2 regions of the Trinickia sp. HAY1-2D genome follow, and region 2 is predicted to be linked to the other one. Evidence: predicted binding sites of a transcription regulator. Region 2 holds the regulator's gene; the other holds the start of a gene.

Region 1 (4,421 bases), 460 kb from region 2:
GCGAGCAGACAAGCCGGCAGCACCACGCCCGCGAGCAGCAGGCAAACGAACAGCACGAGTGCCGCCGGCAGGCTAAAAACGGCCGTGGCGGCGATCAGGATCGCTGCACCCACCGCGCCTACGATAATCGGCAGCAGAACCCGCAGATAAACGTGATCGAGACTATCGATATCGGACTGAATGCGGCTCAGGAGATCGGCGCTGCGCAGATCGGCCAGGCGAGCCGGCGCTAGAGGCTCGATACGCGAGTAGAACCAGACGCGCAGTTGGGCCAGCAGCTGCAAAGTGGCATCGTGGGTGACGAGCCGTTCGATGTAACGCCCAAGCGTACGAACGATCGCGCAGGCGCGGATCGCGGCCGCCGGGGTGAAGTAGTCGAAAGTCGTCCGCGCGATACCCGCGAGCGCCATCGAGGCGATGAACCAGCCCGAAAGCGCCATGAGGGTGACATTGGCGAGCAGCGTCGCGAGCGAGACGGCTGCACCGAGCGCCATCCGCTTCCAGTACGGACGAAAGAGCAGAACAAGGCGGATGAAATCGGCGCGAGCCTCGTGCGCAAGACGCACGCGGGAATGCTTCGGCCGGTCCGATCGCAGCGAGGCGCTCACGATACAACTCCGGAAATCGCATCTGCATCTGCATCTGCATCTGCATCTGCATCTGCATGCGCATCGTGCGTGTCGTAGGCTCGCATCAGGCGGCGATAAAGGCCGTCGCGGGACATCAATTCCCGATGCGATCCGCTCTCGAGGGCACGTCCGCGATCGATGACGACGATATGCGTCGCCAGTTGCGCAGTGGCCGGCCGGTGAGCTGCAAGCAGCACCGTCCGTCCACGCGCGAGCCGACCGATTGCGGCATGAATGCGTTGCTGCGTACGCGCATCGAGATGGGCGGTCGGCTCGTCGAGCAGTACCACGGGCGCATCCTTGAGAAAGGCGCGGGCGAGCGCAAGACGTTGAATCTGACCGCCGGACAAGCCCACGCCACGCTCGCCGACAGGCGTGTCGTATCCGGCGGGCAATGCCTCGATGAATTCGTGCGCATCCGCAAGCTCGGCGGCCTCGCGCACGCGCGCGAGCGAGGCGCCGGGCGAAGCGAGCCGCAAATTGTCGAGCACCGTGCCGGCGAAGAGGTGCGCGCGCTGCGGCACCCATGCCACGTTCGCGAGCCAGCTGGCTTCGTCTATGGCCGACAGGTCCACGTCGTCGATCGAAATCGAACCGCTTTGGGGCAACGCGAAGCCGAGCAGCAAATTGAGGGCGGTGCTCTTACCCGCTCCGCTCGGGCCAACCAGGGCCGTGACTTCGCCGGGCTCGGCAACGAAGCTGAGCGCATCGAGCGTGGTGCGGCCTTCGGCATGCGCGAACGACACGCGCTCGAAACGAACGCGGTGAGGCTGCGCAGGGTGCAGCGTCGCGCGCTCAGCGCAACGCTCCGGTAACGGTGCGCTCAGGATGTCGACGATACGCTCCGCGGCCGCAATGGCCTCCATGCGGGCGTGATAGTGCGTGCCGAGCGTACGCAACGGCAGATAGAACTCAGGGGCGAGCAGCAAAACGAAGAACACCGGCTGGAAATGCACCTTCGCATAGAGCAGATTGAAGCCGATCAGCACGGCGACGATCGCAATGCTGACCGTCGACAGAAATTCGAGCGCCACCGAGGACAAAAACGCGATCCGCAAGACCTGCATCGTACTGAGCCGATACGACTCGGACACGCGAGCGACGATTTCCGCTTCACGCCGACTGGCGTTGAAACGCTTGAGCGTCGCGAGGCCCGCGAGCGTGTCGAGCAGGCGTGCGCTCAAGCGCGTGAGCCGGCTCCACTGGCGCTGGTTCGCGGCCACCGCATCCTTGCCGAGCAGCGTCATGAAAAGCGGGATGAGCGGCGCAGTCAATACGAGCACGAGACCCGATACCCAGTCGAGCGGAAATATCACGACGACGAGCGCGAGCGGCAGGAGCGCGCTCAACGCGCGCTGAGGAAGCCAGCGTGCATAGTAGCCCTCGAGCGCCTCCACTCCCGTGACGAGATGGCTCGATAACGCACCGCTCGATTCGTTCGCAAGCCATGCGGGACCGAGCGCCTGGATCTTGCGAACGAGCTCCGCGCGCAACGCGGTGCGCACGGTCGCCGCGCCGGCGAACGCATATCGCTGCGCCGCCTGCACGGCGACGAAGCGCAAGCCGATCGCCGGCAGCATGGCCGCCAGTGCCGGCCACACTGTCGCGAGCGCGGCGCCGCGGAGGATGACGGCGTTGACGATCCACGCCAACAACGCCGCCTGTGCGATCACGGCGACTCCTGCCGTCAGTCCCATTGCGACGGCCATTCCGAGTGGCGCACGTATGCCGTCCGCGCGCCGCGCAAGCCATGCATCCAGGGTCTTTTTCAACTGAGAATCGGGGCTCATGCTCTTGAAGCTCGAACATATAAAAACATCGCGGCACGATGTCGCACCCATGCGAACAACGATGCAACCGTACCGGCACGCACCTTAACAGAACCGCGCTCGCGCGAAACGATGGCCGGCACGCGGAGACGCGCTGAGCCCCGTGCTTGCGTGGTTCTTGCGACGGTATGCCGCAAGAAATCGAGCCGCGCTTAATTAAAATCAACGACAGTCGAACGTGTTGCGTTCGCGCGTTCGTGCCGGGTCTTTGCCGACACACGGTTCGCATCATTCGCACGATTCGGCAACGCCTATTACCGGAGCTTCACATGATCAGCAATACCGTGGTCGAGCTTTCGCGGCTTCAGTTCGCCGCGACCGCGCTCTATCACTTTCTGTTCGTCCCGCTCACATTGGGGCTGTCGTTTCTTCTGGCGGTCATGGAGACCGTCTATGTCATCACCGGAAAGCCGATCTACCGCGATATCACCCAGTTCTGGGGCAAGCTCTTTCTGATCAATTTCGCGCTCGGCGTGGCGACCGGTCTCACGATGGAGTTCGAGTTCGGCACCAACTGGTCGTTCTACTCGGGCTTCGTTGGCGATATCTTCGGTGCGCCGCTCGCCATCGAAGGCCTGATGGCATTCTTCATGGAATCGACGTTCGTCGGCCTCATGGCCTTTGGCTGGGAGCGGCTTTCGAAAGGCAAGCATCTCGCCGTCACCTATCTCGTCGCACTCGGCTCGAATCTCTCGGCGCTCTGGATTCTCGTGGCCAACGGTTTCATGCAGAACCCGCAAGGGGCCGCCTTCAATCCCGTGACGATGCGCATGGAACTGCAAAGCTTCAGTGCGTTGATTTTCAGCGAAGATGCGCAAACCAAGTTCGTGCATACGAGCATTGCCGGCTATGTGACCGCCGCCATCTTCGTGACGGGCATCAGTGCCTTCTATATGCTGCGCGGCCGGCACATGGAGCTCGCCAAGCGCTCGTTTCGGATGGCCAGTCTGTTCGGTGTGCTCTCGGTAGCCGGCGTCATTACGCTCGGCGATGCGCTAGGCTTCGTGGGCGGCCATGCCCAGCCGTCGAAGCTGGCGGCAATGGAAGCGCTCTGGCAGACCGAGCCCGCACCGGCGCCCTTCAACGTCGCGGCATGGCCGCTCAACAGCGAGCGCCGCAACGCCTGGAGTCTGCAGATCCCCTACGTGCTCACGCCGCTTCTTACCCACACGTTCGATACGACGGTGCCGGGCGTGGACCGCATCGAAGCCGATGCGGTGAAACGGATCAGAAACGGCATTCCCGCTGTCGCCGCATTGAAGGTGTTGAGCGCCGATCCGACCAACGCCGCGGCGCTCGCGCAGTTCGAGGCACACAAGGCCGATCTCGGCTACGGGTTTCTCGTGAAGCGCTATGCGGCTGGCCAGGACGTCGAGCGAGCGACCGAAGCCGATATCGCGAAGGCCTCGAAAGACACGGTGCCGAACGTATTTCTGATGTTCTGGATGTTCCGCATCATGGTGGCCTGCGGCATTTCGATGCTGGCCTACTTCGTGATCGCCGTCATCTTGTCATTACGCGGGGACGTGCATCGCCGGCGCCGGTTTCTCAAGCTCGCGCCATGGATGATCCCGGTTCCGTTCATCGCGTGCGAAACCGGCTGGATCACCGCCGAGGTCGGACGCCAGCCGTGGTCGGTCTATGGTGTGTTACCCACCTGGATGTCGGCGTCCAGCCACAGCGTCGGATACATGATCTTTTCGCTCGCCGGCTTCTTGCTGCTCTATTCGGTATTCATCGTCATCGAGGCGTTCCTGATGGTGAGAGCGATCCGCCAAGGGCCCGACGCGCCACATGGCAGCGATACGGCACCCGCCATCACGGAGCCGGCGGCGGTTCCGACCGGCGCAACCGCTGCGCCGGCACGATAAAAAGGACTGCGAGATGGAACTCTATCTAGTCTTCAAGGTGCTCTGGTGGCTGGTGCTCGGCGTGCTGCTGATGGGGCTCGGCATCATGGTGG
Region 2 (4,421 bases):
TGCAGCCTGGCGATGTGATTTCGACCGGCACGCCGCCGGGCGTCGGTCTGGGCATCAAGCCGGAGCCCGTTTACTTGAAAGCGGGCCAGACGATCCGCCTCGGCATCGAGGGGCTCGGCGAGCAGCGGCAACGCACGGTCGCCGCGGAGTGATCCGAGCCCCGCAAGCGTTGATCCAAGTCAAGCAGGACGACGCTTGCCATCGACTATCCTGATGGCAAGGGCGCGTGGCACGTCTGCGCCTTTTGTCGTAAGGTTGCCGGATGGATTCGCCGCGGCACGGTTGCCGCAAAGGGGGCGCTATGCATATCTCTTTTCCGATCGAGGCTCCCGAGTACTGCGGCCGCGACCTGGTGCTCGCGTTCCCGGCGCTCGTCGATGGCGAGCGCGTCCAATGCGCAATTACCGCTGAGGCGCTCGAAGACCACTTTGGCGCCCAGTCGCTCCGGGAAGAGGATGTCCTTGCGGCGTTCGAAAAGCATCGGCACGCCATCGAACGAGCCGCTCGCGAATTGTTGCAAGAACTCGGCAAGAAGCCGGTGCTGCTGCATAGCGGGTTTTTCCGTTTTCACGACGCTTGACTCGCACCGGGAGACAACGACGTGCGCGCGATGGTATTCGACGGCCGGTCCCCGCACTTGAGCGAGCGCGAGTTGCCGGATCCGACGCCCGGCCCCGGGCAATTGTCGATCCGCATTCGCGCATGCGGGGTGTGCCGCACCGATTTGCATGTGGTCGACGGGGAATTGGCCCATCCCAAGACGCCCGTCATACCGGGGCACGAAATCGTCGGTGTCGTCGCGGGCCTGGGTGAGGGCGTCACCGAATTCCGGCTGGGCGAGCGCGTCGGGGTGCCCTGGCTCGGCCATACGTGCGGGCAATGCAGCTACTGCCGCGGCGGCCGCGAAAACCTGTGCGATCGGCCGGCGTTCACGGGCTACACGCTCGATGGTGGGTATGCCGAGTGGGTTACCGCGGATAGCCGCTATTGTCTGCCCATACCGGCTCGTTACTCCGACGCGGAAGCGGCGCCGCTATTGTGCGCGGGCCTCATCGGATATCGCACGCTCTCGATGGCCGGCGACGCCCGGCGTATCGGCATCTACGGCTTCGGAGCGGCCGCACACATCGTGGCGCAAGTGGCCAGCCATCAGCAGCGGATCGTCTATGCGTTCACGCGGCCCGGCGACACGGCCGCGCAGCAGCTCGCTCGCCGACTCGGCGCACGTTGGGCCGGCGGCAGCGATGCCGCACCGCCCGAACCGCTCGATGCGGCACTTATTTTTGCACCGGTCGGCGCGCTCGTGCCCGCCGCACTGGCCGCCGTCGTCAAAGGTGGCATCGTGGTCTGCGGCGGCATCCACATGAGCGCGATTCCGTCCTTTCCGTACGACCTGCTCTGGGGTGAACGGCGCCTTGTATCGGTCGCAAATCTGACGCGCGAAGATGGACACGCGTTCATGCGGATCGCGGGCCAGGTGCCGCTGCGCATCGAGACGACGCTCTATCCGTTGCGCGAGGCCAACCGGGCACTGTCCGACTTGCGCGAGGGCCGCCTCACCGGCGCCGCGGTGTTGACGACCGGCGATTGACGCAACTCGAGGGCGTATATCGGCGGGCTCAAACCGCTTCGAGCGCGGTCAGATCGACGATGCGGATTTTTTTGCCGTGGGTTTCGAGCAGCCCGTCGCGCTGGAATTTGGAGAACATACGGCTGACTGTCTCGAGCTTCATGCCGAGGTAATTGCCCATTTCCTCGCGCGTCATGCGCAAGTTGAATTCGGCGGCCGAGTAGCCGCGCGCCTTCATGCGGCTCGATAGATTGAGCAGGAACGTGGCGACGCGCTGCTCGGCGCTCATCGTGCCGAGCAGCATCATGAGCGACGATTCGCGCACGATTTCGCTGCTCATCGTGCGCAGCATTTGCCGCTGCAACTGCTTCGATTCCGTGCACATCGATTCGAGTAGCGAATAAGGCATGATGCATACGCTGCTGTCTTCGAGGGCTATCGCATCGCTGCTGTGTCGTTCGGCACAGACACCGTCGAGCCCGAGCACTTCGCCCGCAAGGTGAAAACCCGTGACCTGCTCTCGGCCATCGCGGTGCATGACGACGGTCTTGAACGAACCGGCCCGCACGGCATAAATGCTCTCGAACGGATCGTGGGTACGGTACAGCGCTTCGCCGCGCTTGATGGTCCGCGTCGTGTTGACGATCGCATCGAAGCGCGCGATTTCCTGAGCGGTCAACCCATCCGGGACGCAGGCCGAGCGCAGCGAGCAGGTCGAGCAACCCTCCTTGGCAGACGACGGTAGCTTTCGACTGTAGGCATCCCAGGACGTCTCCTGCGGGGCCGGGGATGGGCCTTCTTGTCGGGGGAAATCCAGTTCGAGCAACATGGTGGCCTCCGCCAGTGACGCGCGCGGCAGCACGCACGTGATCTTTCATGGCAGTGAGTATGGCCAGCGCCCCGCGAAAAAAATATCAGCGCGATACGAAACTGGGGTAGGTATCGACGGCGCTTTGTAAGCATTTTCCTACGGTCGCGCAGGAATCGGCTCATTCGTCAGGCATGGCGGCGCCCCCGATCGCTCGTTGATCGGCATCAAGCCGCGCAGGCCTCGCGGGTCGCACACTTATTGCATCAATGATCGATGCAGTGGGCCGGTGCCCCGGAGAACCATCATGTACACACGTATTCTGGCTGCCATTGACGGCAGCCGCGCAGCGCGTCTTGCGCTCGACGAGGCCGTAAAGATCGCCAGCGCTTCGGGCGCGTCGATCGTCGCGGTCTGCGTCGTGGAGCACGCCCCGCAACTGGTGGACGTTGGTGCGGTCTATCAGGGCGGTGAGGGCGCGAGCCCCGAGGCGATCGAGGCGGCGACGGCGGCGCTCGAGGAAGCCGAAGAAGTCTTCAAGGCGGGAGGGGTCGAGGGCACGCCGCGTGTCGTCGACGCGTACGGCGAAAGCGTAGCCTCGGTCATCGCTCGCGTCGCCGCGGAATGTGGGGCGGAACTCATCGTCATTGGAACGCATGGTCGCCATGGCGTGCGCCGCGTGTTGCTGGGCAGCGTTGCCGAATCGTTGCTGCGCTCGGTGGATTTGCCGGTGTTGCTCGTGCGCCACGATGAAGTGGCCCGCGGCGCAACGGGCAAACTCTGACGGGAGTCCGCGGCTCGTCCGGGCCTCGGCGTGCCGGATCGATGCCGCCGTGTCGTCGGGCCGGCACTCAACTTTCACCGGACGCCGCATCGCTGGCCGGGACGAGGAGAACCGGACAGCACGAAATGCGCAGGAAGCGTTCCGCTACGCTGCCGAGCATGAGCCGTTGGAATCCGCGCCGCCCGTGGGTACCCATGACGATCAGATCGGCCGGCCACTCCTCGGCGACGCGCAGAATCGTATGCGCAATATCGTCGCGAAGCGGGTTGGTCTCGACCACGCGCGGCGTGCCGGTAACGTCGGCGGCTTTCATTTTCTCGATCGCTTCGTCGACCACGCGCGCTCCCTGCTCGAAAAGCGCATCGCGCACCAGGTTGGGATCGTAGCCAGGCGCCTCCGAGCCGATGACCGGCACGTCCACGACATAAAGTGCAAGCAATTCGGCGCCGGAACCGCTGGCGAACCGGAGCGCGGCCTCGAGCGCGCGCGTGGACGTGGCACTACCGTCGATAGGGGCGAGGATGTGTCGATACATTTGGGCCTTCCGCGAAGTCGATCCGTTTTCCGGGCATCATCGGCGCACGCTCATCGTTGCAGCCTGATCTGAATCAAGTGCGCGCGATCTGGCCGTCGGGGGTGGCCGGACCGGGGAGCCACGCCGCCGCGCGGACGCCGAGCGCCAGAAACGGGCCAGCTCGGGGTGGATCGCTTCGCGCCAGCGGGCTCCGGTAAAAAGACCGTAGTGATCGCAATCGGCGATCGTCAGGCGCATTCTCGAGCGCTTTGGCACGGACGTGAGAACGGTATGGGCGGCATGCGTCTGGCCCGCGCCGGTGATATCGTCGCAATCGCCCTCGACCGTACAAAGGGCGGTGCGAGCAAGCGCCGAGCCATCGATGCGGCGTCCGGCAATCTGCCAAATACCGTGCGCGAGCCGGTGCTCGCGAAAGAGGACCCGCAAGGTATCGAGGAAATAGTCCTCGGTCATGTCGAGCACGGCGGCGTACTCGTCGAGCGCGCGTCGGCTTTCCGCGGCTTTTGTCTTGTCTGCGCGCCACCGGTGCGCCCAGTACCGCGATTCGAGTGCGAGCTGGCGGTCCGGATGCACGGCCATCAGCGCCGCATGTTGAATATAGCCTGGATAGACCCGTCGGCCTGCCCCAGCGTAACCGGGCGGGACGATATCGATGAGGGTGTCTCGGAACCAGCCGATGCTGTGCGCGAGCGCGAAGCGGCCGACCGCCGTCGGATTGATGCGT

What was found. Region 2 encodes FNR, which switches genes on or off when oxygen is low (the NO sensors DNR and NnrR bind a similar motif). Its sites were predicted from a motif close to TTGATNNNNATCAA; they were not measured.
Region 1: cydD (thiol reductant ABC exporter subunit CydD) is a predicted target of FNR. The motif match lies at 2,611-2,624, and genes of this name have one in related genera.

The regions. Positions count from the first base shown of each region.
Region 1 is NZ_JBPGWX010000002.1:2,565,167-2,569,587, forward strand. Features, by position in the region: gene cydC (thiol reductant ABC exporter subunit CydC) at 1-608, opposite strand, end outside; gene cydD (thiol reductant ABC exporter subunit CydD) at 605-2,419, opposite strand; gene ACR9ZC_RS19145 (cytochrome ubiquinol oxidase subunit I) at 2,728-4,329, shown strand; gene cydB (cytochrome d ubiquinol oxidase subunit II) at 4,343-4,421, shown strand, end outside.
Region 2 is NZ_JBPGWX010000002.1:2,108,507-2,112,927, forward strand. Features, by position in the region: gene ACR9ZC_RS16990 (ureidoglycolate lyase) at 1-152, shown strand, start outside; gene ACR9ZC_RS16995 (DUF1488 family protein) at 302-580, shown strand; gene ACR9ZC_RS17000 (zinc-dependent alcohol dehydrogenase family protein) at 602-1,591, shown strand; gene fnr (fumarate/nitrate reduction transcriptional regulator Fnr) at 1,620-2,399, opposite strand; gene ACR9ZC_RS17010 (universal stress protein) at 2,686-3,162, shown strand; gene ACR9ZC_RS17015 (universal stress protein) at 3,230-3,697, opposite strand; gene phaZ (polyhydroxyalkanoate depolymerase) at 3,734-4,421, opposite strand, start outside.